Regions from separate parts of the Methylophaga sp. UBA3613 genome, predicted to be linked through region 2. Evidence: predicted binding sites of a transcription regulator. Region 2 holds the regulator's gene; the other holds the start of a gene.
The links. The regulator PhoB, encoded in region 2, activates phosphate uptake and scavenging genes when phosphate is short. The targets are predictions, from matches to a motif close to GNNTGTCATAAAACTGTCANAT.
Positions count from the first base shown of each region.

Region 1: the regulator PhoB is predicted to act here: its motif matches at 2,302-2,323, upstream of speA (biosynthetic arginine decarboxylase).

Region 1 covers NZ_DFLS01000006.1:349,883-354,239, forward strand. The annotation lists gene B3S93_RS07865 (saccharopine dehydrogenase family protein) at 1-268, opposite strand, end outside; gene speA (biosynthetic arginine decarboxylase) at 293-2,242, opposite strand; gene B3S93_RS07875 (succinylglutamate desuccinylase/aspartoacylase family protein) at 2,352-3,407, opposite strand; gene rimK (30S ribosomal protein S6--L-glutamate ligase) at 3,407-4,312, opposite strand; gene B3S93_RS07885 (ATP-dependent zinc protease) at 4,309-4,357, opposite strand, start outside.
Region 2 covers NZ_DFLS01000007.1:16,600-20,956, forward strand. The annotation lists gene B3S93_RS08730 (PstS family phosphate ABC transporter substrate-binding protein) at 1-181, opposite strand, end outside; gene phoR (phosphate regulon sensor histidine kinase PhoR) at 323-1,612, opposite strand; gene phoB (phosphate regulon transcriptional regulator PhoB) at 1,625-2,317, opposite strand; gene arsJ (organoarsenical effux MFS transporter ArsJ) at 2,399-3,622, opposite strand; gene B3S93_RS08750 (inorganic phosphate transporter) at 3,681-4,357, opposite strand, start outside.

The DNA of each region.
Region 1 (4,357 bases), on a different contig from region 2:
CCATGATATGCAAATCCTGATAAGGTAACGCTACGTTGATGACCAGATCCGGTTTTTCCTTTTCCAGTAAAGCTGTCAGTTCTGGCACGTTATCGGCATCGACCTGAGCAGTGCGGATTGGGCGATCCAGCTGCGCTGTTATGGCTTTACATTTGTCTTCATTACGGCTGGCCAGAATAATCTCTGAAAACACTTCCGGTAATTGGGCACATTTATGCGTAACGACGCCGCCAACACCACCGGCGCCAATAATGATCACTTTTGACATTGTTGAATCCTTATAAATCTGCAGTTATCTTTCAAAGAAGGTGTAGCCATTCATGCTGTCGCTGAAGGCACGTAACATTTGTTGACGCATTGGAACCGAAATCTTGCCATCTCGCACAGCTTGTTCAGCCAATTTCCGGAATTGTTCCTGCATTACTTTCGGATCGTATTCCACGTAGCTGAGTACATCGGCAATACTATCGCCATGAAACTCACGGACAAAATCAAAGCTGCCATCCTCGTTAATATGCACACTGACCACGTTGGTATCACCAAACAGGTTATGCAAATCACCAAGGGTTTCCTGATACGCTCCAACCAGAAATACGCTCAGATAATATTCCTCACCCTCTATAAGTGGGTGTAATGGCAACGTTTTACGAATACCCTCTTCATAGGAAAACGAATCAATTTTGCCATCACAATCACAGGTCATATCTGCGATGACCGCTGCGCGAGTGGGTTTTTCATTCAAGCGATGAATCGGCATGATGGGGAAGATCTGATCAATTGCCCAGATATCCGGCAACGATTGAAACAGACTGAAATTACCGTAATAAATATCGGACAGTAACTCTGGCAGACTTTCCAGTTCAGCAGAAACCCTGCGTGCCTGGGGCAACAATTCTGAGATTTTTTCCAAAATGGCCAATGAAACATTCTCGGCTAAAGCCCGTTCACGGAGAGTTGCCTGACCGTGATGGAATAACTCACGTAATTCATCACGATAATATATGGCATCGTTGTAACACTCCTGGAGGTTCTGCAGTTTTACATTATTCAGCACGGCATAGAGGTTCACCAGCATATCCGGACTATCATCCGGAACAATCTCCGGAATCGTGCCAGGTTTATGATCACGGACTTCCAATACGTTAAATAACAACATGGAAGAATAGGCAATCAATGCCCGACCAGATTCAGTAATGACGACTGGGTGTTCGATATCCAGCGGATCCAGACATTCCTGCAAGGTTTCGATAATGTTGTAGCAATATTCGTCCAGCCCGTAGTTCATACTGTGTGTACTGTTCGAACGGGCACCTTCGTAATCGACTGCCAAACCGCCACCAAGGTCCATATAACCCATCGGTGCGCCTTCTTCGATTAAGCCGGTGTAAAAACGGCAGGCTTCCATTACGCCACTACGGATGTTACGGATATTGGGAATTTGTGAACCTAAGTGGCTATGCAGTAACTGCAGGCAATGCAACATATCGGCTTTTTTGAGCTGGTCGATAACTTCAAGCAGTGCATTGGTAGAGAGGCCAAAAATAGAACGGTCTCCACTGTCACCATTCCAATGACCTTCAACTGTCGAAGCCAGACGAATACGTAAACCTATCAGCGGATCAATCCCTAACGCTTTACTGCGTTCCAGAATAGTGGAGAGCTCCGTGGCGGTTTCCAATACAAAAAAGCATGGAATCCCCATTTGACGGGCATATAAACCCAGTTCAATAAATTCTTCGTCTTTATATCCATTACAGATAATCAAACTGTCATGGTCACGAAGCTGTGAAATAGCAATAATTAATTCGGCTTTACTGCCCGCTTCCAGACCATGATGGTAGCGACGACCATAATCAGCAATTTCCTCAATAACGTGGCATTGCTGATTCACCTTGATTGGGAATACACCGCGATAGTGATTTTTATAGCCAGCTGTTTTAATCGCCCGGGCAAAAGCCTCGTTCAGTTGGGTAATTCGCAAATCCAGCAGGTTTTCAATGCGTAATACAGCGGGCATATCCAGGCCACGCTCTTTCATTCCATTAACAATATCGATCAATGGAACATGAATAGTCTTTTCACCAAACTGCAAACTGACGACCGCATTGCCATCGGCGGAAATATCAAAATAATCCGTCCCCCAATCACGCACACCATAAAGCTTACTGCTATGTTGCGCACTCCACTCTTCAGGGGCAACATCAGGTGAGTGTGTATCAAGATTGGCATGGGTTTGTGTCATCAGTATGACCCCCTTTGGCTTCAGTTAAATCGCGGGATTGTCACTATTTTACGGATAAATTGCAAAAATATTATGACAGCACTACTACGTAACGAGATGAATCGCAGGCCTAGATAATTGGTTGCTCTTCTGGAACGCTGGTATCTGTTGATGGATCCAGATTGGTATTGAACGCCTCCACACTGTCCGCAACTTCGTCAGGGCGATTAAAACGCGCAATATGGAACAGCGCCTCACCCTCATTGACCAGAGGAATATTGGTTCTGCCAATGATCACGCCACTACAGATTGCGACCACTTTGGTTTCCGATTTTTCATCACCATATGGGGCCGCGACCATTCCCAGAATATCGCCTTTGGTCACGTGGGCTCCCATAGGAACCAGCATTCTGAAAATTCCGCTTTGCGGTGCCCTCACCCAACTGCTTGAACGCGCGACAAATGGTTCTACCGGTTTTAAATGTTTCGTGCGTGATTCAGTCAACATGCCCAGCTTACGCATTACCGCCAATACGCCTCTGACACCAGCACGAATCGCCAGTTCATTAAAACGTAATGCTTCACCGGCTTCATAGACGATAACCGGCACATTGGCCTGTTGACAGGCATAACGCAAAGAGCCCTCAATCAATCCTGAATTCAAAATAACCGGGGCATTAAATGCTCTCGCCATTTCTTCAACGGCAGGATTATCCAACGCTGCACGAATCTGTGGCAGGTTATCGCGGTGAATGGCTGCAGTATGTAAATCTACGCCATGGGTACACTTATTCACCACCTCGCTCATAAAAAGATTGGCGAGGCGCGCCGCCAGAGAACCCTCTTCAGAACCGGGAAAACAGCGGTTTAAATCCCGGCGGTCTGGCAGATAACGCGTTTGATTGATAAAACCATATACGTTAACCACCGGGATGGTTATCAACGTCCCCTTAAGGCTTTTAAGCCGTTTACTTCTAACCAGCCGACGAATTATTTCCACGCCGACAATTTCATCTCCATGTACCGCACCGGACACAAATAAAACAGGCCCGTCACGTCGTCCACGCATCACCTGAACAGGCATACTCAAAGAGGTATGCATATACAAATCCGGTAGGGCTACATCAACTACTTTATTTTGTCCGGGGCCGATTTTTTGCCCGGCAATAATCAACTCGTCAGGCATTAACCACGGCCTTTGGTTTTAGTGGTTCCTGAAACAGAGTTCTTTTCAATAAAATCAATAATCAAACTGGCAATATCCTTACCGGTTGCTGATTCGATACCTTCAAGCCCTGGCGAAGAATTAACCTCCATCACGACTGGTCCATGGTTCGAACGCAATAAATCCACACCGCACACATTCAGACCCATCGTTTTGGCTGCCCTGACAGCGGTAGCCCGCTCTGCCGGTGTAATGCGGATTAAATTGGCACTGCCCCCACGATGCAGATTGGATCGGAACTCGCCCTCTTTACCCTGGCGTTTCATTGCGGCAACCACTTTCTCACCCACTACAAAACAGCGAATATCCGCACCGCCGGCTTCTTTGATAAATTCTTGCACCAAGATATTGGCTTTCATGCCCATAAAGGCTTCGATAACACTCTCAGCTGCCCCAGCAGTCTCTGCCAATACCACACCGATGCCCTGGGTACCTTCCAATAATTTAATCACCAGCGGCGCACCACCGACCATCTTGATTAAATCGTCGACATCATCCGGACGATGTGCAAACCCCGTTACTGGCAGACCAATTCCGCGGCGTGACAGTAATTGCAGAGCGCGAAGTTTATCGCGTGAACGACTGATCGCCACTGACTCATTCAGTGGATATACATTCATCATTTCAAACTGGCGCAGTACAGCAGTTCCGTAAAAGGTCACCGAAGCCCCGATCCGAGGAATCACCGCATCATAACCGGTCAGATTCTCGCCCTTGTAATGCACCTCCGGTTTCATCGAGGTGATATTCATATAACAACGCAGCACATCCAGCACATCCACTTCGTGACCTCGTGCCTCCGCTGCCTCAACCAATCGGCGAGTGGAATACAGCTTCGAATTACGGGACAAAATGGCTATTTTCATGCAGATTCTCCATCAAGCGCTTCATCTCTAGGCGCTTGGGTAGTG
Region 2 (4,357 bases):
ACTCTTCTGCCCACAAGGTCATCAAGTTAGCTAATGTGTCAGAACCGACGCTTGATAAGCTACCTGAAACACCGCTTGTTTTTTCATATTCTGGCAGGTTTGGATCGACGTCTGCAAAGCTGGCAGCGGAAAACGTCATTGCCAAAGCGGCGCCGTATAAAGCAAATTTTTTCTTGAACATGAGTCATTAACTCCTTGGGTTAAAAATAAGTTCCAACGCTTACCGCGTTGAGCACCCGAGCAGTATCGCGATTAACTGTGACAAGGATATGAAAGAAATATGACAATACTGTGACATGACCGAAAACAGTAGTCAGTAAGGCTAAATGTCTATTTTATCCATCACATTTTTGGCGGGAAAACAGCATTTAAAACTTGAACCTTCACCAATAGCACTCTGAATCAACAGTTCAGCTTTGTGTCGTTGCAACACATGCTTGACGATGGCCAGCCCAAGTCCTGTACCACCGGTTTCCCTGGCACGACCACTATCAACACGGTAAAAGCGTTCTGTTAAGCGGTCGAGATGATGCTGGGCAATACCTTCACCGGTATCTTTTACCTCAATAACAGCAAACTCACCCTCGATATCCCATCTGACATCGATCTGGGTTTCTGCTGGGGTATATTTGACTGCATTAAAGACCAGATTGGAGATTGCGCTGCGTAGTTCATCAGCATCTGCCATTAGCCATTTTTCACTCAAACAATGCAGGTTGATCTGATGTTGATGAAAATGTTCCAGTCGTTTGGCATCCTCCACCACGCTATGCAATAACTTGCAGATATCCGTAGGTCGGTGTTGCAACGGCTTTTCACCGGTTTCCAGTTGAGATAATGCCAGCAGATCCTTGATCATAAGATGCATTCGTTGGCTTTGTTGCTGCATTACCGGTAAAGCCTGTTGCCAGAGCTCCTGATCACTTTCCGTGGTCAAGGTTTCCAGATACCCCCGTAAAACCGTCAATGGTGTACGCAATTCATGCGATACATTGGCCACAAAATCACGCCGCATACGCTGCAGTTTCTGTGTCTGGGTGATATCTCTGGCGATCAGCAACCTGTCCTTGCTTGCATACCGAACGACTTTGAATTCAAGCTGAATGCGATCATTCATCGGTGAAACGGCTATAACCGATTCCTCGGCGTCACCATCAAGTTCCAGTAATTTTTGGAATGCCGGGTCGCGAACCAGATTATTGACTCTGACGCCATTGTCATGCGGCCAGTTGATTCCCAATAACGTCATGGCTGAGGTATTGGCCCAACTGACTTGACCAAACTCGCCCATTACCACCACCGCATCAGGTAAAGCCGCAGTGGCCGATTGGAAACGTTTTAAATAACCGGTGAGCTTTTTTTTACGACTGCTGTTTTGTGCGCGCATCTGTTCGATCTGCCGACACACGTCATTAATAACCCCTTCGGCTTGCGGAGAACTGTTTTTCTTAGGTTTATCCAGCCATGCCTGCAACTGGTTCCATTTACTCTGCATCCAGAAAATGTAAATAAGTGCAGCGACAAACAGAAAAGCCATCATATGACCAACGACCAGTCCCACAAAACCGGCCAGACTGAGCACGGTCAGTAAACGCCAATAATCCCATTGCATCAGACGATCCTGCTATTCAGCAGAAAAACGGTAACCGACACCGCGAACGGTTTGTACCAGGTTGTCATGACCGCTGGGTTCCAGCGCCTTACGCAGACGACGAATGTGCACATCCACTGTGCGCTCCTCTATATATACGGTATCGCCCCAGACAAAATCCAGCAGCTGGGAGCGGTTATAGGCTCGCTCTGGGTTTTTCATAAAAAAGTGTAGTAAACGGAATTCGGTCGGTCCCAATTCAATGCGTTCACCATTCACCGAGACCCGGTGGCTTTTGGTATCCATAACCAGTTCACCCATCTGCAATTTCTGGGCATCATCATCTTCCATCGGACGACAACGACGTAAAACCGCTTTAATTCGTGCAATTAATTCAGGTGGGGAAAATGGTTTATTAATATAGTCATCAGCACCGACGCTCAGACCTTTCACCATATCTTCACTTTCGCCTTTGGCGGTGAGCATAATCACGGGAATGGATGCTAAAAACTCATTGGCACGCAGACGGCGGATAAACTCGATGCCATCAATTCCAGGTAACATCCAGTCCAGCAAAATCATGTCTGGTTGTTGATTTTTCAACCAATCCAGCCCCGTTTCGCCATCCTTGACTGCTTCGCAGGTAAATCCCGTTTGACGCAGACTGAAATTAATCATGTCACGAATGGCGGCGTCATCTTCAACCAGTAATACTGATATGCTCATATCCGATTTTTTCCTGAACTATTTTTCTAAGAATAAAGCTTAACGGCTAAATATGACAATTTGATAACAACGCTGAAAGCTTTATACAGTCTGGTCTTTGCGCGGTAACATTTTTGAAATAAAACTGGCGGACAGAATCATTAAGGCAGAAATGACCAGACAGGCTGCTAACCCGGAAACCTGATAGACCCAGCCAGATAATAATGTACCAAACAATCTTCCAGCCGCATTAGCCATGTAATAAAAACCGACATCCAGGGAAACCCCAGCCGCATCAGCATATGACACGATAAGATAGGAATGGATTGCAGAATTGATCGCAAAGATAGCGCCATAAATTAATAAGCCGACAGTTAAAGCAGGTATGACAGCCCATTCAAAATATACCGAGGCGGCAATCAATAACGGCAACACAAAGAGGGGTAAGGACCATAGCCAGACATGATAGCCATCAGGAGCATTTTGTCTGGAAAAGCCAGTCAGCTTAGGGGCAAGTGCCTGCACAATACCGTAAGCAATTACCCAAGCCGCCAGCAGACCACCGACATAAATAGGTGACCACTGTAATTGGGCATGCAAAAACACTGGTAAGGCCACCACAAACCAGATATCTCGAGAACCAAACAAAAAGAACCTTGCCAACGACAAATGATTCACCGGTGCACTTTTTGACCAGATATCACTGAATTTTGGTTTATTTTTGGCTTTACCCAGATCGCGTTGCAACATGACGATGCTGAAAATCAACACTACCAGAAGCACAATCGCCATGGCCAGTATCGCGCCACGAAAACCGATCCAGGAAAGCAGGGCCGCACCGACAAAGAAACCAACACCTTTCAGGGCATTTTTGGAGCCGGTAAGGATGGATATCCATTTAAATAAGGTTGATTGGGCGTTATCAGCCACCAGCATTTTGATGCTGGATTTGGCACTCATTTTATTCAAATCTTTGGCAATACCGGAGAGTGCCTGCGCGACCATGACATACGCCACAGTGAGCCACTGCGGATCCACCAGCAGCATTGCCAATGCAATAACCTGTAATAACAAGCCCAGATGCATTGTGACGTTTAACCCTACTCTGGCGGCCAGCCAGCCACCGACCAGGTTTGTCACTATGCCGAAAAATTCATACAGAACAAACAGCATTGCCACTTCAAGCGGGCTGTAGCCCAGTTGATGGAAAAACAATACCACCAGCATGCGTAACGCACCGTCGGAAACGGTAAACGCCCAGTAGCTGAAGGTCACCACCAGATATTGCTGAATCGCAATGGGCAATGCTTTAAGTTTATTCAGCATGTTCAAATCGTCCTGACAAATAAGCTGAAAATAATATGTCAGTTTAATGAAGATTTGATTACAGCATGATGCCTCTAATCATAAAGAAGATGCAGGCTGATAAAGTTGCCGCTGCTGGAACGGTGACCACCCACGCTGTGACGATCTTTTTCACCATATCGCGTTTAACGAACAGGTTTTTCTTTTCTTTTTTGAGGACTTTTTTGGCTTTTTTCAGCGCGGACTCTTCCTCATCAATCAATCGATAAAGCTCGGTAATACGTTGATATTCATCCACGGTTTTGGAGGGTTTTTTCTCCAGTTTTTTCAATTCGCCGCGCAGTGCATTAAGCATCTTTTTATCATCTTTGATTTCGGCTTTTTCGCGATCAATCTGGCGTTCGATTTTATTTGATTCATCCAGCCATTCACGCAGGAACCCAACCCCAAATACCCCACCAATGGCAATATGCGTTGTACTGACCGGCAATCCGAGCTGACTGGCAATGATGACGGTCAAAGCAGCAGCCATAGCGATTGAATAGGCTCGCATCTGATCCAGCTCGGTAATTTCACCACCTACGGTACGAATCAGCCTTGGACCATACAGACCCAAGCCAATGGCAATACCTAAAGCACCCACGGCCATAATCCAAAGCGGAATACCGGCTTTATCGGTGATACCACCTGACATAATGGCGTCATTTATTGCGGCCAGAGGACCGATGGCATTTGCCACGTCATTCGCACCATGAG